3 regions of the Dendrosporobacter quercicolus genome follow, and region 2 is predicted to be linked to each of the others. Evidence: riboswitches for the same ligand, from Rfam matches in the RefSeq annotation. Region 2 holds a riboswitch; each other region holds the start of a gene.
What was found. A riboswitch is a leader RNA that binds a small molecule or an ion and turns the genes downstream of it on or off. The one in region 2 is predicted to bind lysine.
Positions count from the first base shown of each region.

Region 1: another riboswitch for lysine. It lies ahead of BLR06_RS16425 (amino acid permease); the one in region 2 lies ahead of dapB (4-hydroxy-tetrahydrodipicolinate reductase).
Region 3: another riboswitch for lysine. It lies ahead of lysA (diaminopimelate decarboxylase); the one in region 2 lies ahead of dapB (4-hydroxy-tetrahydrodipicolinate reductase).

Region 1 is NZ_FNHB01000011.1:98,198-105,974, forward strand. Features, by position in the region: gene BLR06_RS16400 (winged helix-turn-helix transcriptional regulator) at 1-46, shown strand, start outside; gene BLR06_RS16405 (nitrite/sulfite reductase) at 159-1,748, opposite strand; gene BLR06_RS16410 (alpha/beta fold hydrolase) at 2,001-2,813, opposite strand; gene BLR06_RS16415 (GNAT family N-acetyltransferase) at 3,092-3,583, shown strand; gene BLR06_RS16420 (flavin reductase family protein) at 3,810-4,322, opposite strand; gene BLR06_RS16425 (amino acid permease) at 4,479-5,906, opposite strand; lysine riboswitch at 6,012-6,189, opposite strand; gene BLR06_RS16430 (TIGR02328 family protein) at 6,293-6,697, opposite strand; gene BLR06_RS19315 (ATP-binding protein) at 6,932-7,777, shown strand, end outside.
Region 2 is NZ_FNHB01000001.1:417,482-425,258, reverse strand. Features, by position in the region: gene BLR06_RS02020 (ribonuclease J) at 1-139, opposite strand, end outside; gene dapA (4-hydroxy-tetrahydrodipicolinate synthase) at 376-1,254, opposite strand; gene dapG (aspartate kinase) at 1,421-2,635, opposite strand; gene BLR06_RS02005 (aspartate-semialdehyde dehydrogenase) at 2,646-3,677, opposite strand; gene dapB (4-hydroxy-tetrahydrodipicolinate reductase) at 3,702-4,496, opposite strand; lysine riboswitch at 4,711-4,884, opposite strand; gene BLR06_RS01995 (general stress protein) at 5,062-5,697, opposite strand; gene BLR06_RS01990 (YlmC/YmxH family sporulation protein) at 5,764-6,057, opposite strand; gene BLR06_RS01985 (hypothetical protein) at 6,069-6,371, opposite strand; gene BLR06_RS01980 (nitroreductase family protein) at 6,464-7,267, opposite strand; gene BLR06_RS20175 (hypothetical protein) at 7,510-7,635, shown strand.
Region 3 is NZ_FNHB01000004.1:4,016-11,792, forward strand. Features, by position in the region: gene gmd (GDP-mannose 4,6-dehydratase) at 1-529, shown strand, start outside; gene BLR06_RS09355 (glycosyltransferase family 2 protein) at 555-1,322, shown strand; gene BLR06_RS09360 (EVE domain-containing protein) at 1,556-1,969, opposite strand; gene BLR06_RS09365 (CGGC domain-containing protein) at 2,126-2,479, shown strand; lysine riboswitch at 2,563-2,736, shown strand; gene lysA (diaminopimelate decarboxylase) at 2,840-4,132, shown strand; gene BLR06_RS09380 (RNA polymerase sigma factor) at 4,348-4,911, shown strand; gene BLR06_RS09385 (hypothetical protein) at 4,947-5,885, shown strand; gene BLR06_RS09390 (SIMPL domain-containing protein) at 6,055-6,753, shown strand; gene BLR06_RS09395 (HD-GYP domain-containing protein) at 6,944-7,777, shown strand, end outside.

The sequences.
Region 1 (7,777 bases), on a different contig from region 2:
TATCAGCATCTGGGGCCGGGACTACCTAAGTCGCCGCCTAGCCTGAAGCCCTCCCTGCGAGGGGTATCTCCACCGCCTGCAAAGCGGACCATGCAATAAACAAAGCCTCCGGATTACCGCTGCATCCGGAGGCTTTGTTTATCTGTCATTTTCCCTATTTAATTGGCGGCGCGATTGACCGAATAATTAAGAACCAGTTCTTTGACTTCCTGCTCCTGCGTTTCGATAAACTGCTCAAAGTCAGTATGGCCTGATTTTATCTTCAGAGCAGCTAAGTCTATCAAAAAACCGGCTATTTTTTCAGCGGCGATTTCCCCGTAAACATCACCGAATCTTGCGCTGCCCGGGCCGACTTTTCCATTAAACGAGACAGCGTAGGTAGGAATAACCCCATTAGGTCCGCGGCTTCTCCGGCCGGTAAAGCCAATCAGCCCTTTTTGATGCTGCCCGCAGGAATTGGGACAGCCCGAAACAAGCACTCTTGGCAGCGCCTCTTTGACCGCCTCAGCCGCGGGCGTAAAGGCGGCAAGAATATCTCTTAGCAGTTCCTGAGAGTCATTGATACCAAAATTGCAAATTGTCGGGCCGACGCAGGCAACCGAATTTCCGATATTATACAGGGACGAAAAGCCGGCGACCAGCGCCAGTAAAGCTTCCACAGCTTCTTCCCTGAGGTCGCGAACAAAAAATCCCTGGGTTAAAGTCAGCCTGATTGTCGGCTCATTGTCCAAACCGCTCAGAAAATTCAGCAGCCGGTCCAGCTCACCGGGATCAATTGCCGCCTGGCGGGGATGGATATATACCGAATAGAAGCCGGCCTGTTTTTGCGGAACCACAATATTTTGATATTTTTCTTCCCAGGGAAAGCTGGATTTGCCCTGAGTATGCGCCAAATCGCTTTTGGACGGCTGGATACTAAGTTTCAGTTCCTGACCGGAATTACGCAATTGGTCAAGCTCTTTACGGAGCACTTTGCTGAACTCTTCTTCGCCTAATCGCTGCACAACATACCTTAATCTGGCCTTATGTCTGTTCGAACGGTCTCCTTCCCTGGCAAAAACCTGCTTCATTGCCTGTACATAGTATAATGCATCCGTATCGGCAATAAAGTCTTCCAGTTTTAAGGCCAGCCTGGCATTACCGCCAAGCCCGCCTCCGCCGTATACTGCAAACCCTCTTTGTCCGTTAACGATTTTAGCGATAAAGCCGATATCTGTTACCGTCGCATTGGCGGTATCCTCCGCATTGTTGGAAAAAGCGATTTTATACTTCCGGGGCAGTTTGAGGCTGTCTGCAGCCTGCATCATATGATTCGTTACTTTCTCCATATAGGGCGTCACATCAAAAGCTTCGTCCCGCGCTACGCCTGACAAGGGTGAACAGGCGACGTTTCGCACGCCGTCTCCACCCGCGCCTCTGGTGGTCAGCCCGCAATGTAACAAATCATCCAGCACATTGCCTAAATCCGCGATGCTCACTGAATGAAACTGGATGTCCTGCCTGGTTGTAAATCTTATCTTAATCCCGTACTTTTGCGCTATCGCACTGATCCCTTTAAGCTGACGTACGGTCGTCACTCCGCCCGCTATTCTGGATCGCACCATATACGTAGGCTTAGGTCCTTCTTTATAGATTCCCATGATAGAGCTGTATGCTTTTAGATTGTCCAGCTTGCCATCCTGATACTGCCGCAGCTTGTCTTTAAAATCCTCAACACTTCGTGAAATCTCTTCCGTAATTGTTATCATAGCGATTACCTCTTTCTTGACGATTTGGCGGCTCATTCCGATTTGTTGATCCGGCGCGTACAGAACTCCGGTCATCTGTTGCGTCACTATTATTATATAACATCCGCACCAATTTGCGAATGGCTGCATAGCATAACCCTTAAACAAATAACTGCCCCGGGACTTACGGCAATCGTTACTGAGCGCACTAAAAAACTGATTCATTGGTCAACCAATGAATCAGTCAACAGCCGCATCAGCTTTGCCGGCAGGTCATCCTTCAATAAACCGCGTCAATTCTTGATTGAATTTATCACGCTGTTCATAAAATAATCCATGACCGCTAAATTTAAACGGCACCAGTCTGGAATTCCGAATGCCTTCATTCTGGGCAACAGCCAACGGAAACAGGCAGATCCGGTCATGAATGCCGTGAAGAATTAAGGTTGGCGCACTAATTGCGCCAAGATCCGAAAACAGCTCTTCTTTCAACCAGGAATTTGAAACTGCAATGGTCGACCAGCCAGCTGCTTCCAACCCCAACTGAAAAAACCAGTCGGAAAAGGCCGGCGTCACGTACTGAAAGAAAAACATGTCGCCAAAGCTTCGCAGCATAGCGGGACGATCGTTGCTGGTTTGCCGGATTATTGTTTTTACCGCTTCTTTTGTTAAACCATGAGGAAAATCAGGACGTTGAATCAGACTGGGAGCCGCAGCCGCAAACAGCGCCAGCTTGGCAACCCGGTACTCCCGGTGGCGGGCCATGTACCGGATGGCAATCGCTCCGCCTGTGGAATGTCCGCAAAGAATAATATTTTCTAACTGAAGCGCCTCAATTACACAGCGGATATCGTCGGCCGACCGGTCATAGTCATAACCGCGCCAGGGTTTGGAGGATTGACCGAAGCCTCTCATGTCAATGCCGATACAACGGTAGCCCAGCCGTGGAAGCTGATTAAACTGATATTCAAACATTTTATGGTTTGCCGGCCAGCCGTGAACAAAGAAAATTGTTTTACCGCCGTCCGGATTAAGATCTTCCACATAAATCTTAACATTGGCTTCGACTTCAACATAATGTCCCATTAAAATCACTCCACTAAAAAAGTCCCCACAGTGGTAATATATTCAACCCGGTAGCAAAAGGCGACCATGGCTGCCTTCATACGCGCCGGATAACCATCCGCCAGACGGATAAAGCAAGATTCAGTTTCGCTTGTCTGCCGGCAAGTCATGGCAAAAAACCGCTGTAAAGGTGTATAATAGAGTAGTAAAATATATGCGTTCTGACAATACCGGCTGCTGCCGGTATTGATAAAGTCTGCTTGGCGTCAGTCATGCTGGAATTAGAGAGGAAAAACATTATGTCCGATATCATCCTTAGAGCTGTCCGCCCTGAAGACTTGGAGCAGGTGGCCAAAATAGAGGCCGCCTGTTTTCCTGTAAACGAAGCAGCTTCACCTGAATCATTCCAAGAGCGGATTCGTGCATTTCCCGACTCCTTTATTGTTGCGGAAACGGACGGAAAGTTAATCGGCTTCATCAATGGCTGCGCAACCAACAGCCCGGTGATCTATGACGAGCTTTTCCACAGTGCCAGGCATCACCTGGCGACAGGGGCCAATTTAACCGTTTTCGGCCTGGCCGTCCTGCCTGAATACCGCAAACGCGGCATTGCTGCGCAGTTAATGAATCATTTTATTCAACTGGCAAAAGCGTCCGGCAGAAAAAGCCTGATTTTGACCTGCAAAAACCGGCTGGTTCATTATTATGAGACTTTCGGCTACATCAACAACGGACTGTCCGGATCTACGCATGGCGGCGCTCAATGGTTTGATATGACCCTCACTTTATAGCCCGCTGCTTTATCACAGCAAAAATCCCCCGCCTCGGTCAACTCGCGAGGCGGGGGATGCGTTTCCAGTACCTTGCCAACTCTAAAACGGTTAGAATAATGGCGAGGATATTTTTCGTCAGGCAAGGCGGAGGAGGGAGGCATACCGGACCGTATGCCGACTGACGACAACGAAGCCTGACGGAAAATAGACCGCTAGTATTCACTGAATTAGAGTTGGTAAGGTACTAGTGCTCTCTAACCAGAATTTTGGTGATTTCGGCAATATACATCGTGTGATGATCAGATTCAGGATACCATTGCCCGTTTAGCTCCTGAGCAATAAAGCATTCCGGTTTATACTCCTGGGCATACAGCTTTTTACAAAAAACAGCGACCTGTGCTTCTTCAAAATAAGGCGTACCGTCGTTATGGCCAACGGTTAGGTTTGATTTGGCAACCTTATCCTCATCCCGGCCGGACTTTGTTCCCAGATAGCTTAAGGTATTTCTGAAGCTTTCATCCAAAAATGACAGTGAGAAGGCCGCGGAATGATCGACAAACTCCTTGGTATAGCGCTGGGGACGAATGACAACAAAAGCAACATTTTTGGCCCACATAACGCCAAAACCGCCCCAGGAAGCAGTCATTGTATTAACTTTCCCCTCTTTTTCAGCCGTAACCAGCATCCAGTCTTTGCCGATCAGCTTAAAGGGGCTTTGCGCAAAATTTTCGGGACTGACTTCTTTGAATCCTGCCATACAGGCATCTCTCCTTTTGTATATATTCTATCACTCGAAATCGTCATGTATACATGATAATATAAATATTGCCTTAAGTATAGCAGGCACTTTTTTGTATCCTACATTCCTGTAGAAAGTACTAGCAGGTTATGCCCGTCCAAACACCGGCCAGGCTCAATACTCTTGTTTAACCGGAACCGCCGGGGACTTAACCGCCTTGTTCTTAAGAAACAGCTCGTAATAAGCATAAATCACCGCCAGCAGCGGAATGCCGGTATAAAGTACAATCCGTTGCGATTCATCAAAATATAAACTGACGATAACCACAAGGTTCAGACCGATTGCCAGCATTGGCACCGCAGGATAAAACGGCGTACGGAAAGCCAGTTGTTTTAAAGAACCGCCGGTCTGAAGAAATTTTCGCCGGAAGTTGATCTGGCACCAGGCGATAATCACCCAAATGAGGCATCCGGTCAAGCCGGTGCTGGACATTAGCCATAAATAAACAGTACCTGCAGCATATTCACTGGTCAGCAAGGATAAACAGGCCAAAACCAGCGTGGCAAGCACACCATTAAAGGGAACGCCATTGCCGTTCAGCTTGCCAAAAAAGCGCGGCGCCATTCCTTCCTGGGACATCGACCACAACAACCGGGAACAGGCATACAAAGCAGAGTTGCCGGCAGACAACGCTGAAGTTAAAACGACAAAGCTCATCATTTCCTGGGCAATAGGAATGCCGATCCGCCCGAACACCTGAGCAAACGGACTTTCCAGCACCCCGGCCTCACGCCAGGGAATGGTGCCTGCCAGCACCATCATCGCCAAAATATAGAATATGACAATCCGCAGCGTAATTCCACGAATGACACGGGGCACATTCTTGCCGGGCTCTTTACATTCTCCGGCGGCGATACCAACGAGTTCGGCTCCCTGAAACGAATAGACGACAGCAATCATTGTCAAAAATACGGCTGAAAAGCCATTGGGGAAAATTCCACTGCCGGTTTCAAAATTGCTCAGTCCGATGGCTCCCTCATGACCGGTAAAGCCAAACAGCAGCCCGGCGCCGGCAATTATGAAGGTGACAATAGCCGCAACCTTTATGCTGGCAAACCAAAACTCGGTTTCGCCATAAGCTTTTACTGAAATCATATTCAGCAAAGCCAGAGCAATCGCAAAAATGCCGCACCATATCCAGGTGTCGACCTGGGGAAACCAATGATGCATAATAATTCCCGCCGCAGTGAAATCAGCTGCAATACAGACGGCCCAATTGATCCAGTACAGCCACCCGGTGGTAAACCCCGCGCCTGGTGAAATAAATTGAGACGCATAGCTTTGAAAAGAACCGGAAACCGGCATTGCCACCGCAAGCTCCGCCAAACATAATAAGACCATATACATAATAAACCCGCCAACCAGATAGGCTAGAATCGCCCCGGCCGGTCCGGCCTGATTCAACGTTTGACCGGAGCCTAAAAACAAACCTGTACCAATTGTTCCGCCGATAGAAATCATCATTAAATGCCTGGACTTCATTTCCCGCCGCAATCCAGGTTTAGCGGGACAAAGATTTTTTAACACATTTACCTGCCGCACGATTTTTCCTCCCATTTACCAACCAAATGCTACGATCCGAACGCATAAAAAATAGCTGTGAGAAATCTCACAACCATACTGCTATATCGCAATAGTAAGATCCCGTCGTGAGATAGCACTTCATTCAAACATGGGTCTTTTGAATGACAGTGTTGTATTTCTTCAATACAACCCCAGCAAAATATCTGGCCAGAATATTCCGCTTCGGCGAATAGCCCTCCTGCTATGACATAAGCCGGCCGGCACGCCATAGTTTCATCCTATCCGCTCCTCTATGCATCACTATATAAATTACTCTATCATTATACTTGATGTCATGTATTTTAGGAAGCGACTTTTCCAAAATTATATTAAATACATAGTACTCGCCCAATCGCTTCTCATTCTCAGTCGTCTAAACTCAGATCAAGTATAATCCCCTTACGCTGTAAATTGGTTATACATTCCGCCAGATACCGCTCATTATGTTCAGGATATATTGGCTCTCCCTTTTCGCCTGCCTGGACGGCGGCTTGCCGCTCACATTGCCGGCGGGTATAAGGACGGCACCGTTTACCCCGGTACTGGCAGTCAGCCCAGCTTTGGTCAAAATGGTAGCCTCGCTCCAGCATTTCATTTCTCACCAGCATATGATATTGAAACAATCTGCAGGGACTATACCGGAATACATAATTGACTGTTGCATGGTTTCTGCCCCAGCCGTTGCCGCGCAGGGCGCAGCACTCCCGATGCTGCCCTAAAAGCTGCTGCCTGGGCAGATAAGGAATCAGCTTGTAATGCCATAGACGCACCAAAATACCTCCGTTAAGACCAGCGCCGCTATATTTTTATCCACGCTGCCAAAAATACTAAAATTTTCCTGAATACAATAGAAAAGCCGCCATGATTCAAAGGATATTAAATAGGCTAAAACGAACAGTAAAAATTATGCGCTTTTTTTACAATTCATCACATAGGCTCTATTTTATTCACACAACTATACTATCTTAACTTTTCAGTAAGCGGTCAAGGAGCGTGGCAAATGAATGGCAAACCAACAGGCAACAACCCTGGAAAACAATGAACTTATTTCCAACGAGTTAGACTTTATGCGAAACTTGCATACAATTAGCTTAAGCGTCATTGGGCAGGAAACGGGAAATATATTTAACGAACTTTTGGCAACAGCGATTGATACCGCCGAAGCCGCTAAAGGCATCTTTCAGTTGTTTGACGACCAGAGCGGCTTGCGGATTGTTGCCCACAAAGATCTTACGGCGGAATTTATCAGCTTATCGGACAGCATTTACGAGAAACAGGCAACCCTCTATCTAAGGCCCGGCGAAGATATGATCATTGAAAATGTTGAACAAAGCGCCGCTTTCCTAAAGTCGCCGATATTAGCCGTCCTGTTGTCAGCCGGCATCAGAGCGGTGTACTGCAAACCGTTGTTTAGCCGTGATGGCAAACTTCTGGGAATGCTGTCAACCTATTATTCCGCTCCGCACCACCCTTCCGGACAGACAGTAAGGTTACTTAATCAACTGAGCGCTTACGCCGTAGCGGTTATTCATTACCTGCACACTGCTGAGGCGGCTCAACAGCAGCAGCAGCAGACCCGCGCCCTTGTAGGTGAATTGCTGAAAGAAATTGAAGGACGCAAACTACTGTCTGAACTGATCGGCCCTCAGGATCTAAAGCAAGCGCTGGCCGGCGCCATCACATCAATTCGTAATATAACCAACTGTCAGTCAATCGCCATGCGGTTAGAAGACCAGGGCGACTATCCTTATTTCGTGTGGGAAGGATTTTCCGATGAATTTATTGTCCAGGAACAAAGTCTGTGTACCAAAGACGAAACCGGCAATGCCGTGTTGGACGAAACAGGTCAG
Region 2 (7,777 bases):
GCATATCATCTTCAGGAAACATTAAACCACAATCAATGACAATTATTTCATCGCCATAGCGGACCACTGTCATGTTTTTGCCGATTTCGCCCAGTCCGCCCAAAGGGATAATTTGAATTTTCTGTGGTATTTTTGCCAAAAAAAATTACACCTCCGCTTGCTATGAATATTCAGTTCGAATAACGACATATAGTTTTGCAAAGCACTCATCCGGCCATTCTGCCACTTGTAATTATTATAGCCTATTAAGCATATTCCAACAAGTAGCAGCGCTAGACTATTATATACAAAAATTGGCTAATCAATACAGCCCATCCTAGTGGACGGGCTGTATGCACGAAGCTGAATACCAATATAAGCCGGGAATTGATCTTTCTAATGGCCAAAATCCGCCAAAGCCTGACGAATGACGGCCAGTTCCCCTTCCGTGGCCGGTATCAGGGGCAGCCGCAACGGGCCGGCATTTTGCCCGATGAGGTTTACTGCGGTCTTAACCGGAATGGGGTTTGTGGCAACAAACATGGCTTTAATAAACGGCAGCAGCTTAAGGTGACAGTCCTGAGCCTTTTTCAGGTCGCCGTCAAAAAAAGCGGCAATCATGTCCTGCATCCGATCACCGATGATATGAGCCGCCACGCTGATCACGCCTGCTCCTCCCACCGTTAATATCGGCAGGGTCAAGCTGTCGTCACCACTATAGACCAGAAAATCCTGATCGGTGTTTCTAACGATTTCCGATACCTGATCTAAATTTCCGCTGGCTTCTTTAACTGCCGCAATATTGGCAATTTTAGATAAACGAATAATGGTTTCAGGCTGAATATTGGCTGCAGTGCGGCCTGGAACGTTATATAAGACCAGCGGCAAATTGGTGGAATCGGCAATTGCCTTAAAGTGCTGATAATAGCCTTCCTGCGGAGGTTTATTATAATAAGGCCCAACCAGCATAGCGCCATGCACGCCGAGTTTTTCGGCTTCAACCGTTAAGGCGATTGAAGCGCGTGTGTCATTGGAGCCGGTGCCGGCGATAATACAGGCCTTATCGCCTACTGCGTCCAGCACGGCGGCGAATAGTTTGAGTTTTTCCTCCTTGCTGAGTGTGGCCGATTCTCCGGTACTGCCGGCGATAACCAATCCATCGGAACCATTGGCAATCAAATATCGGGCCAACTCGGCGGCAGCTTGATAGTTAACGCTATAGTCACTGTTGAACGGGGTTACCATTGCTGTTAAAACACGCCCAAAGCTTTTCATATACGTCCCTCTCTCCCTCCATGTCTAGTACCGTGCATCACCCTAACCAATTTGGTTTATCATGCGGTCTTTTGCCTTGCATATGTAGGTACGGTAGCAAGGCTTCTGGCCTCGCAGGGCGGAAACTCCTTGCAAACTTATCCCCTGTTTTAAAGGAGATACAGCCTTATATAGCCGCCAGACTGAATTTTTCATGTAAAGCGGTAACCGATTTTTGCATCTCGGATTTTTTTACTAAAACGGAAATTGAGGTATGGGAGTCCACTGTTTGCAAAATCTGAATGTCATTCAGTGAAAGAGCCTCAACAAAACTTGCCATCACCCCGGGTACTTCCCGCATGCCGCCGCCAACAACCGAAACCTTAGCGCAATCATACAGGGTTTCAACCTCATAGCCCAGCGCCCGCAGGGTTTCCGCCGCTTTGTCGGCGAGTTCCTCAGCAACGGTGAACATGATTTGGCCGGGATGAACGTTGATTAAATCAACACTGATGTTTGATGCAGCCATTGTTTTAAAAACTTTATAGCTGGCGTCGGTATGATGAGTGCTAACCTTGATTTGGGCAATATTCGCCAGATAAGTTACGCCGGTCGCAATCCGGTCTGTTACGGACGTGCCGCCGGAATCGCCTTTGCTGACATTGGTAATTAAAGTCCCCGGCTCATCACAAAAAGTTGACTTGACCACTAATGGTATATTCTTTTGCATTGCAATCTCCACCGCCCGCGGATGAATTACTTTTGCGCCTTGATGTGCCAACTGACAAACTTCGCCATAACTGATACAATCCAGTATTTTGGCATTGCTTACCAAACGGGGATCTGCTGTCATTATGCCGGCGACATCGGTATAGATTTCAATCATTTCGGCATTCAGCGCTCCGCCGAGGGCCGAGGCTGTTGTGTCGCTGCCGCCGCGGCCCAGGGTAGTGAGTTCCCCGTCGGCAGTTACTCCCTGGAAACCGCAGACAACAGGTGTTTTGCCGTTTTTTAATAACCTGAGGATTGGCGCCGAATCAATTTTTAAAATACGGGCATGATTAAAATTGGCGTCAGTAATAATACCGGCCTGACCACCGGTTAGCATAACGGCCTCAATACCGCGCTCTTGCAGCGTAGCGGTCATTACTGCCGCCGATATCATTTCCCCGCAGCACATCACCTGGTCAAGCTCGCGGGCGGCGGTATGTTTATTAGCGCTGCGAACCAGTCCTATCAGGGTATCCGTAGCATAACTATCGCCTTTACGGCCCATTGCCGATACCACTACCACCGGCTGAAGATCCTGTTCTTTGGCCTTTTGGATTTTTTTAACAACCAGTTGTCTGACTTCGGGTGAAGCCACCGAAGTTCCGCCGAATTTCTGTACAATTATCCGCATGATTCACACCTCAAAGCAATTTGTGGTTGATCATATATTCTGCAATCTGGAGTGCATTTAGCGCCGCTCCTTTTCTGATTTGATCGCCGACCACCCAAAGATTGATTCCATTCGCGACCGTATGATCAGGTCTTATCCTGCCGACAAACACTTCATCTTTGCTGGAAGTAAACAGCGGCATGGGATACAGCATGTTTTCCGGATCATCCTGAACAATAACGCCGGGAAATGCAGCCAAAGCCCGGCGGGCCTCTTCCACTGACACACTGTTCTCCAGCTCAATATTGATTGATTCGGCGTGACTGCGGTATACCGGAACCCTGATCGTAGTTGCAGTGATTCCAATGTTATCGTCATTGAGTATTTTGTGCGTTTCGTGAACCATTTTCATTTCTTCTTTAGTATATCCATCCTCAACGAATACATCGATTTGCGGAAGTAGATTAAAAGCGATTTGATAGTGTTTTGGCAGGCTGGCTCCGGGCAATATCTTGGCTTCAACCGGACGGTGGTCTACAAGGGCTTTTACCTGGTCGTCCAGTTCGTCAATCGCTTCCTTGCCGGCGCCGGAAACAGCCTGGTAAGTCGAGACGACAACTCTCTTAATCCGCGCCAGATCATAAAGCGGTTTTAACGCCATCGTCATAATGATGGTAGAGCAGTTCGGATTGGCAATGATGCCGTTGTGTTCTTTAATTGCTTCTGGGTTAACTTCCGGTACGACCAGCGGTACCCGGGGATCCATTCTGAAGGCGCTGGAATTATCTATTACCACAGCACCGTGCTTTACTGCAGCCGGCGCAAAAGTCTTACTGGCGGCTCCGCCGGCGAACAAAGCAATTTGTACGTTTTTAAAAGAATCATCCGTTGCTTCCTCTACAGTATACTGTTTGCCCATAAACTCAATTACTTTACCGGCCGAACGTTTCGAGGCCAGCAGTTTTAACTCGTTAAAAGGAAATTGGCGTTCAGCGATCAAGGCTAAGAACTCCTGACCAACCGCACCGGTAGCACCTAAAATAGCAACATTGTATTTTCTCATCATTTTCGCTCCTTCAATTAACAATTAATCTAATATATGTTCCAAACCAAAAACCAGTCCTTCTAAAGTTAAAACTTTTTTACAGGCCAATACCACGCCCGGCATAAATGATTCCCGCGATATCGAATCATGCCTGATGGTCAGAGTCTGGCCCAGGCCGCCAAAAATAACCTCCTGATGGGCAACATAGCCCGGTAATCTTACACTATGCAGGCGAATGCCGGATAGTTCCCCGCCGCGCGCTCCCTCGTATTTTTCAAATTCAGCCGGATGCCCCTGCTTTAGATAACCACGGGACTGGGCAATGAGTTTCGCGGTCCGTATTGCTGTTCCCGAAGGTGCGTCCAGCTTTTGATCATGATGCAGTTCAATAATTTCAACATGCGGTAAATATTTGGCCGCCTCCTGCGATAAACGCATCATTAAAATTGCACCGATGGAGAAATTAGGAGAAATTAAAGCGCTAACTTTATGTTGTTCACACAGCTCGCGAATTTCATTCATGTTTTCCTCTGATAATCCGGTGGTTCCCACCACCGGGCAGACGCCGTTTTTTATCGCAATACGGATATTGCTCATTACTGCCTCAGGTATAGTAAAGTCGACAATTACCTGCGGTTTTGCTTCCTTAATCACCGTTTCCAGATCATTGCCCACAGTCACGCCTAATTTTTCAACGCCGATCAATTGACCAATATCAGCGAAATCAGACTTAATATCAACTGCGCCAACAATGCTGAGCTGTGGATCATTATATACCGCCTTTAATACCTCAAGCCCCATCTTGCCATAAGCTCCGCATACCATAACTCTTATCATTGATACTCACCCCCATGAATTGTAACCATTACCGCGTCAACCTTAAGAACTGTGCGTAAAGCGCTATAAAGTAAGCTTGAATTCAGCTGCAGCCGCCTTACCAGCAGACTGCTAGTGCTTTCTGGCCGTATAAAAGCAGCCGGCAAGACTCATCTCACCGGCTGCCGGATACAGGCAGCAAAAGGACCAGAAAACCAACAACCGTCTTCTATCCAAATGAGATAGCACTCCACCAAGCTAGCTTGGTGACAGTCTGACACCTGTTAAATGCCAGACCAGTATCAAAAATACGGTATTATTGATACTTCGGCGGTCAACCCTTTTCTTTCAGATCATTGGTACCACGCTCCCTGAAAGTACTATTGTTGCCCGCACCTCTACTCTACTGTGCAGGATCTATTTAGTTTATGTACATTTTATAACATAGGTTCCGTCAGTGTCAACGGTTTTTCCCGAATACGCCGAACTTTATTCAGGAGCAGTTACAGCGCAGTTTGAGGGTTAAAGCAAGGGACTGTCTTTCCATGCTTTTGCATTTGAGACACTCCCTTACCCTGTTTGCTATTTACTTGCTTGTGGCATGACTTTCCACGTCCTGAGCGCCATATTGCCGTAATATTTGGGCCGCTTCATTCACTTTGCTTTCGCTGGTACGGACAATTGCCAGTATTTTGTCCTGTTCTACCTGCTTGGCATAGTGTTCGCTTGCTTCCGAGGGGATGCCCCAGTCAATCAGACCACCGGCCAGACCACCGGCCAACGCACCGCCAATCGCTGCACTAATTGGACCGGCGGCAAGCAGGGGACCTATTCCCGGTACAACCATCGCCCCCGCTCCAATCAACAAACCGCCAATACCGCCAAGGGCGCCGCCGGTCAGGGCTCCATCGGTAATATCATCATTGTAGGTTTGCGAACCGGAAGACTGTTGTTTACCCTGGGCTTTGGATACGATACTGATTTCTTCTTTGGTAAAACCCTGGGAGCGCAGTGTCGTGATGGCTGTTTCAGCATCGGGTCTGGCGGCAAATACGCCAATTACCGTTTTTTGCTGATTGCCGCCGGCTTGGATATTGTTTTGCGTACCGCCTGACTGAGTACCGGCCTGCACTTGCTGATTTGACAGCTGGGAATTGACATAGCTGCCGGCAACGTTGTTGTTTGCATTGGATTGTGTTTGATCATTCATCTGATTGTTCATTACGGATAAGCCTCCTAACATTAAATGCTGTATTTGCAATTAGTGTTAGTTTATCCGCAAATTCAGCTAATATGTACTTCCCTGCCTTTCCCGGCGCGAATTGGCATACATTCTGTCAAAAGCATTGTTTAAATCAACAATGATTACTTCATCGCCAATTCTTTTAATCGCCGGCCAGGGGATGGCCGATGTTTTATGATCACTAAAAAGATTAAAGAAACCACTGCGATTTGGCAGCATCAAAGAGTTAATCCGGCCTGATTTGGCATCAAATGACAAATCACAATCGTCAATAATACCCAGACGGCCGCCGTCGCCAATATTGATTACTTCTTTTCCCGTCAACTCACTTAAACGCATGATCTCATCACCTACTTTATAAATTTGAAAAATAATGGCTGGATCATAGCCAGGCAGATGGCAGTCAGGGCCAACGGGTCAATGGCGATGCTGCTCAGTGTTATCCGGGCGGGGATATCAAGCTTCAGAAATGAAGTTAACATGACCAGTGATAAATAGACGCCCCCGGAGACAGCAACGATTTCCTGAATGGCCAGAGACAATGGCGATGCTTTGCTTTCATGGCCGCTTATTTCACGATAGCGGTAAATCCTGAATCCAATTGAGCAGGCAATGCCTATACACAGCAATAGCAAGGTTGCCAAACTGTCCATAACATCTCCCCCACACTAGCTTTTATAAATGTTATGAGCACAAAAAACAAATTATGTCCAAATTTAAGCAGGGTTGCCTCGCTCCTGCCTGTTTAAGGCAGCCAGCTTATTTCTAAGGGGTTTCGGTCAACAAGCCGTTGATAATGATACTCCGGATATCCGGCCATCAGCGCTCCGGTTATAGCCTTTCCCGCCGGTATTTTAAACAATTCCATCAACGGGGCATAGTTGGCTTCCAGCCCCATTTCCAGCAGCCCGGCCCAACAAGTGCCAAGACCTAGAACGGTTGCATATAATTCAATATAAGCCAGTGCAAAAGCAGTGTTTTCCCGTCCTCGGGCCTGGTTCCGGGCGGTTGTCGCTAAAATAAGGTGCGGCGCATCGCGAAGTATGGGATCAAGTCCCTGGCGATATGCCCGGATGTGATGGCTAAAGCTCCAATGGGCTGTTGTCTGGTCCTGGGCTTCCATCCATTCCATCATCAGCTCAGTTGCCTTTCGCAGGATAGCTTGGTCTTCAACAACGATATAGGAGACGCCCTGGCTGTTGCTCGCAGTAGCGGCGAAACGGCCGATATCAATTAACTGCACCAGCTTTTCCCTTGGTACGGCCGTCTGTTTATAGCTGCGTATTGAGCGGCGGGAGCGCAAAAATTGCCGGGCAGCCGCTGCTGCAATTACCGGAAAGCCGGTTAATGCAACCTGCCGGGCAAGCGGGCTTTTCCGGTGATCAAGCGCCGACTGCGGACATACAGCCACACAATGGCCGCAGGAAATACAAGCCTCCGGAGCAACCGCCTCTACTGCCCCTTTAAGTTCCAGCGCCCTTACCGGGCAAATCTTTACGCAGATACCGCACCGAATACAGCGCTCTTTATTTACCTCAATTAAATTCAATCTGACCACCTCTTTCATAACTTCCCTACAATGTGTCTATATATAATAGTAAATGCGTACCTTCTCTCCGACAAGTACGCACTAATTTGTATAATAGTATCTTTTTGTATACTGTAGAAAATTAGGCATCCCAATCCACTTGCCGCCCTGGACGATTTAGCTAATTTTTTTTAACAAAACGGCCAGTTGTTGAATAGACTATACAGTGTAATTAATGATTTGAGATTAAGGAGGCGTTTTTTATGGATGATCATTCCTTTTACCTGGCTCTTTTTGCAACAGCCGCGACAGCATTTTGTGGTATAGTTTCCTATTTTAGAAGCAAGCAGGCATTGGCCCACCTTGATAAGTCTGAAAAGATGAGCTGAATCCATGAGACTGCCTCCTTTCCGGGAGTAGTGCAAAAAACAAGCTCGCATTGCTTAGCTTGACAATTTAGACTTACCGGCGCAAGGGATGTCCGCGGCGGACCTCAAACCTCGTCCGGCGGCAATTGGCCGCACCAAGGGG
Region 3 (7,777 bases), on a different contig from region 2:
TGGCGTTGCAAAATTGTTTGGCCATTGGATGACGGTAAACTATCGTGAAAGTTTTCAGATGTTTAACTGCAGCGGTATTCTGTTTAATCATGAGTCCCCTCTTCGCGGTATCGAGTTTGTAACAAGAAAAGTTACGGACGCTGTAGCGAAAATAAAGCTGGGCAGGCAGCAGGAGCTGCGGCTGGGCAATATTGACGCAAAGCGGGACTGGGGGTTTGCCGGTGATTATGTCGAAGCAATGTGGTTAATGCTGCAGCAACATCAGCCGGACGACTACGTTATTGCTACCGGGCGGACAACTACGGTAAGAGATATGTGTAAGATTGCCTTTGCCTATGTTGGTCTCAACGATGAGGACTATGTTGTGATTGATCCGGTGTTTTACCGGCCGGCGGAAGTGGATGTTCTGCTCGGGAATCCGGCTAAAGCCAAAAAAATATTGGGCTGGGAAGCAAAAACAAGCCTGCGGCAACTCATTGAGATGATGGTTGATGTCGATCTAAGCAGAGTGAAAAGCGGGTTAAACTAAATTTGAGGGGTGTGAATTTTCGCTAATGGAATATACAGAGTTTGTAACCATTGCCATTTTGGCCAAGGACAAAGCTCATGTTTTACCATTATATCTTCGTTTGATTGAGAGTCAGACTTATCCGGCTGCCAGGATCAAGCTGTATATTCGCACAAATAACAACAAAGATAATACTGCGACTATTCTTGAGCAGTGGATAGAAAAAGTACGGGGCAAATATTCTGAAATTTATTATGATGCCAGTGATGTTAAGGAACGGGTGCAGGATTATGGTCCGCATGACTGGAATCCGTTAAAGCTCTCGGTGCTGACCAGGCTGCGCCAGGAGTCGGTGGAATGGGCCAAAGACCGGGGAACTCACTATTTTGTCGTTGACTGCGATAATTTTATTATTCCTGAGACCTTGGAGATCCTGCTGCATACCGGGCTGCCGGTGATTGGGCCGCTGCTTAAAAACGGCGATAATTTGTTGAGCAATTATGCCAATTTTCACTTTGTCACCGATGAAAATGGTTACTATAAGTATTCAAATTTATATTTTGAAATATTGTACCAGTCAATTAAAGGATTAATTGAGGTAGAAGTCATTCACTGTACTTACCTGGTACGGAGTGAAGTTTTAAATCACGCCACCTATATTGACGGCAGCGGCCGCTATGACTATGTCATATTCAGCGATGCCCTGCGAAAAGCGGGCATACCGCAGTATATCGACAATCGCCGTGATTATGGCAAGCTTACTTTTTGCAATACCGAGGAAGAATTTAAAGAAAAAAACATCATCGTAGGCTAGTGTCTTGGCAAAGTTGTGAATTAGGATTAGACAGTATAGATTTAAGATTCCAGACGTAGGTAGCATCGATACCGGCTGCGTCCGATAACAGAACATTCCTGGACGGGGTGTTTCTCAAGAAGGCGTGTCACAGTGCGTTTTTTAAAAAACGCACTGTGACACGCCTTCTGATAGTACCGGGATTGTTTCAGGCTGCTTTCAGGAAATCCTCATCCGCAGCCCGCAAGGCGGCTTCATTCAGGTTGGCCGGCCAAACCGTGTACCAATTGCCAGTGCTCCTCTGTTACGGGCATGACCGAAAGGCGGGATTGCCGGACAAGCTCCCATTCGGCAAAAGCGGGATTCCGCTTTATTTCTTTTAGGGTTACCGGCCAGGTCAGGCGGTAGCGTGGTTTGACATCAACAACCAAGAAGCGCTTATCGGCTTCAGACGGATCCGGGTAAGGGGATGAAACTACTTCGGCTACCCCGACGACTGATTTTTCCTTGCCGGTATGGTAAATGAAGACAAGATCTTCCGGCTTCATCCGGCCGATGTGTTTCAAAGCTGTAAAGTTTTTTACGCCATTCCAGCGGTCGCGGCCTACGCGTTCAAGGTCAGTATAACTATAACTATCCGGTTCAGTTTTGGCAAGCCAATAAGCCATAAGCGTTCTCTCCTGTCAATCAATAGTTTTAGTGCTATTATAGCGTATTGAGTTCGGTGCAGTAAAATTAGTTTGCCCGGAATTTCAAAACTTAGTGCTTTTTGACAAAGCCCGCCAATGTCAATATAATGAACATGGGAAAAGCTGAGGTGAACCATGAAAATTGCAATATTAGTCCGGGAAGAGACTATGCAGCGTTGTACCGGCAAGGGCTGCCTGAACGCTTTTTTTCAGTGCAAAGATGCTTTTGCGCGTTATCAGGGAGATATTGAGCTTGTCACTTTTTCGCATGCCGGCGGCGATATTGAGCATAAAATTGCAATGATGTTGAAAAACGGTGTGGAAACGGTGCATTTATCAACTTGCCTAAGAGGGAAAGCCAAAAACTATGAGGAATTGGCCAAACGTCTGAGCCGGCATTTTGCTGTTGTCGGGTATACCCACGGGCCGGAGACCGGACGGGAACGCGCCGCAATTATTCTGGAAAAAGGCGGTTCAATTCGTGTTTAGGGCAATAATTTAAAGATATGTCAAAAACCGGGTTGACAGTATTGGCTGAATGCCTTAAAATTTAGCCAATATAACTTATAGGGAATTGAGATAGAGGTGCGGTGTAATAAGAGTATGTGCCCCGAGTTGCCGGCGATGACGGGTGCAGAACGGATTAACCGCCGAAGCAGTGGTTTCTTGGCTGGAAACCATGGCTGGTTCTGTGTTGAATAAATACAGGACTGTCATACGTAACCGTATGGAGCGCTATCTTGCACTGCTGGGCGTAAAGTATGCTTTTTTAGCGGTTTGCGAGATGCTCCTCGCAAACCGCTTTGCTATTTTGCTGATATGCTAAAATTGATAACTGGAGGCGCTATTATGGCGAAAAAAACGCTACCTTTTACTAAGCAACAGCTGGAGGAAATTATCCGGCAATATCCAACCCCTTTTCATATTTACGATGAAGCTGCCATTCGTAAAAATGCCCGTCAGCTATTGGCGGCGTTTTCATGGGCTCCCCGGTTTAAGGAATATTTTGCCATAAAAGCTACGCCAAACCCGGTAATCCTGAAATTTCTGCGGGAAGAGGGAATCGGCGCGGACTGTAGTTCTCTGCCGGAGCTTTTGCTGGCGGAAATGGCCGGTATTACAGGGGAAGATATTATGTTCTCCTCTAATGATACGCCGGCGGCGGAGTTTCAAGCAGCACGGAAAATGGGCGCGATTATCAATCTTGATGATATCAGCCATATCGATTACCTGGAAAAACATGCCGGTATTCCGGAGATTATTTCTTTCCGTTATAATCCCGGGCCGTTAATGAAAAACGGCAATACCATTATCGGTTACCCGGAAGAGGCCAAGTATGGCCTGACCAAGGAGCAGATTTTGCAAGCCTATCCGATCATGAAAGGCAAGGGAGTAAAACGGTTTGGCATTCATACCATGGTTATTTCTAATGAATTAAATGCCGACAGCTTTATTGCCACAGCCGACATGATGTTTGACCTTATTGTAGAACTCAAGAAAAATCTGGAAATTGACATTGAGTTTGTCAATTTTGGCGGCGGCATTGGCATTCCTTACAAACCGGAGCAGGAACCGGTTGATCTGGCCTATGTCGGCCAGGGAATTAAAAAAAGCTATGAAGAAAAAATTACGGCCAATGGCTTGCAGCCGCTGCGTATTGCCATGGAATGCGGGCGAATGATTACCGGTCCTTATGGTTATCTGGTGGCAACCGTTCTGCATAAAAAAGAAATTTACAAAAACTACGTGGGCCTGGATGCCTGCATGACAAATTTAATGCGTCCTGCGCTTTATGGCGCATATCATCATATTACCGTGGTCGGAAAAGAAGGACTGCCGTTAGATCACGTTTATGATGTGACCGGCTCGCTGTGCGAGAATAATGACAAGTTTGCCGTTGACCGTCAGTTGCCGGCCATCGAGATTGGCGACAGGGTTGTTATTCACGACGCCGGAGCACATGGCTTTGCGATGGGTTTTAATTATAATGGCAAGCTGCGTTCAGCCGAGTTGCTGCTTAAAGCTGACGGCGGCGTCGAATTAATCCGCAGGGCCGAAACCATTGCCGATTATTTTGCAACTTTGGATGTACCGGCGACCGGTTTGCAGGCTGCCGCCACTAAATCGCAAAACAATTTGTAGTTTGACATAAGGGTAACTAATTATTTTACATTGCGCTGTCTCGAAATAGAGGCAGCTTCTTTTCTTCTGCAAACAGCTTAAAATGTTTTGGCAATCACAGTGGCCGGATTTGTTTTTTGCAGGTATGATGAAGCAGGATGGCTCGTTACTTTTTGGTTCATATAGCGTTATAAATAGATACTGGATGGTTTTGACAGGAGGCGGCGGTTTTCAAGGTGAATGATGAAAGTACATTGATTGCGAAAGCAAAGGCTGGCGATCGCGAAGCGCTAAATACCTTGATTTCTAACTATTGGCAGCCGGTTTACCGGCTGATTTACCACCGGCTCGGGAATGAAGATGATGCCCGGGAACTAACCCAGGATACCTTGATGAAAGCCTTTCGCGCTTTGCCGCGCTATCAAATTTTGACGGTTCCGTTTAAACGTTATCTACAGAGGATTGCCGTTAATCTGGTGACTGATTTCTGGCGCAAGAATGGGCGGATGCCGAAGGCTTACGATATTGCCGAATATCAGGAATTCATTGTCGATAGAAGCGAGCGTCCTGAGGAATATGCCCTGCGGCTGGAGAATGAGCAGCAAATAGCGCGTTTGGTCGAAGGGTTGCCGGAAGATCAGCGCCAGGCAATAAAGTTAAGAGTGATTTTAGGTTTATCTATTCGTGACACTGCTTTGCAGATGAATAGGACCGAGCCGGCAGTTAAAATGCTGCAACAACGGGCTTTGAAAAACTTGCGAAATCAGTTTATACGAAACTGTACAGAGCAGGAGGGCTGATACTGACCAGCGGCGTAAATGAGGAGGGCGGGGCAATGTGTAAAGATAACGAGGTAAATCAGGCTGAGATTCTTTCAGAGTTGCTGGATGATTTAAATGGTGGCCGTCAGCCTGAAGTTGCCGATAAGGAAGTCGGGGAATTGCTGGAAATGGCTGTTTTGGTCAAACGCAGTCAGGATCCCATACCCCGGTTACTGGTATCTCAAATGGCCGACAAGCTGGCAACGGAGCTGGGCGGACCAAAGCAAAAACAGCATAGAAGGTTTATCTGTGGCGGCCTGGCCAGTACGGCGGCGGCGGTATGTCTGGCTGTGTTTATACAGCTTTCGCCTCAGGCTGCTGATCCCCAGGTTGCCCGTCAGCCTGAAAGCAGTCAACAGGCAAGGGTGGCAGGCGATTTCGGCCAGGCGGTTAACAAATCAGGAAATGAAACCCTGCCGCAGCCTCAGAGCGGCCAGAACCGCGAAGTTCCCGTACCCCGGCCTATCGAAGAAAAAGCAGGCCGATCAGCCGCCCCGCCGCCGGAACACGGGATACGGCCAGAGCAGCCTGCAGATAAACCGCTCCAAAGTATATTAGCGAACAGAACTGCAAGTGTTGATTCCATAACCGGTAAAGCCGGAAGGGAAATGACAGTGATGATGACGCTGCCCGGGCAGGAAGCGCCGCAGGTAACGATTGATGAAACGGCCGGGATGATCCGGCAAGTCTACCACTATGGCAGTAAGGATGAGGTGATGATTATCCAAAGGCGGCTCGAGCGAGAAAGTTTCAAAAAGTTAAATGACCTTTCGCCGTACAGCGAAACGCCGGTGCCTGGTGATGAAACAGCGGTTCAACCTTTGGCCGCGGATAGGGTCAACAGCATTACTGTGCAGGTTGACCAGTATGAGATAATCATTACCGGCCCCAAAACCCCGGAGCAATTGGAAAAAATGGCGGCTTCGCTGGTTGCCGCAGAAATTCCATATTAGCTCATTTGCGTTAAAAACGATAGAAAATTTTTTCGTAAACGAGGCCACGTGCAGCGCTTAGCGCAGGGAATATGATTTTTCATACAGTTGAGGAAATAGCACCCGTTACTTTTCGAATGCTATTTCCGTTTATCCTTATGAAGCTTAATTTACAGGAGGGAATTACACAATGTTGAAAAAAATAATTCTGGTATTGACGATGACCTTGCTGCTGGCTGTCCCTGCATTTGGCAATGCCGCCCCGAAAACAGTAATTCAGGTGACTGGCAATAGTCAAAAAGAGATTTCACCGGATGTTGCCCGCATTAGCCTTTCTATTCATTCCATTGATGCTGATCTGGAAAAGGCGAAGAATGACAATACCAATATTGCCAACCAGGTATTAGACAGTATAAAGGCGCGTGGTGTGACGGACGAACAAATAAAAACCGATACATATCAGATAAACCCGGTATACCATTATGAAAAAGACCGCTTGCCGGAGCTGAAAGGCTATCGTGTAACCGAGCGTGTCGAAATCCGTACGCCGCTCGACCAGGCCGGCATTCTGGTGAATGAAGTTACCAAGGCCGGGGCCAATGAGATTCATTATATCCGCTTTGAGACAACAAATGAAACAGAAAGTAAAGATGAGGCATTACAGGAGGCTGTCAGGGATGCCGTCCGCAAGGCGGAAGTGATTGCCGCCGCACTGAATAAAAAAGTAGTCCGGGTTTCCCAGGTCAATGAGTCCGGTGTGTTTTATCAGCCGGTAGTGCTGGAAAGCCGTATGCTGAAAGCCGTCAGCGCAGATGGAGCGGAACCCAATATTCCGGCCGGTAAAGTAACAGTGAGCGCAAGCGTACAGGTAACGGTCGAGTTAAAATAGAATTGAATTTTGGCCAAAACCCGCGAATTATGCGGGTTTTGGCGTCTGAGGAAGCTATTTGGTGTAGGAAGCCGGTATTTGCGGTCCTAAAATCAGGAATATGTTGGCCGAAGGACTTTAGAAATTTTGTTGAACAGCCGATATATATAGTAGTGTTGTTGGCAACATGCTTATCATGGGAGGGATCAGAATGCAAAACATAACATTGGATGAAATACAGCCAGGCATGTATCTGTCAAAGGCGCTGATTTCAAATGATGGTACGGTTTTACTACATGAAGGCATAGAAATGAAGGAAAGGTATATTCAATATCTCCGCAATAAGGGAATTACATCACTGTTCGTTGGAGAACCGGATTTTCATGGAATAGCAGATGTTAAAGAATATTTCTATGACCAAGGACAACGGCAGGCGGCGGTTGAAGAGGCCCGGAGCATTGTGGCGGGGTTTCAGGCCGGCAAGGGAATAAAGCTGGATGGCGTCAAAAACATTGTCAGCGATATGGTCGCCCAGCTAAGCCGGAATCCGGGCAATATGCTGCATTTGCTTGACTTGCGCCGTAAAGAGGAATATATGTTTTCCCATGCGGTCAATACTTGTGTGTTGGCGGTGATGGCCGGATTGGCTTTGGGGTATGAACGGAAACAGTTGGATGAGCTTGGCCTGGCGGCTATGCTTCATGATATCGGCATGACGAAATTGCCGCCGCAGCTGGCCAGGCAGTTCCCCCGGGATTTGGCCAGGGAGGAAAAAGAGGAATACCGGCGGCATCCGTTTTATTCACTGGAAATTCTGCGCAAGAATCCCACCTTATCCAATGATGTGATTAATGCCTGCTTTCAGCACCATGAGCGTTGGAACGGCAGCGGCTATCCGATGGGAATTGCGGGAAATGCCATTTCAGAGTACGCTCAGATTATCGGTATCGCCGATGTCTATGATCGTTTGATTGTCGGGCTGCCGCACCGATTAGCGACGCCGGTATATTATGCGGTTGCTATACTGAATAAAGCTGCCGGTCAA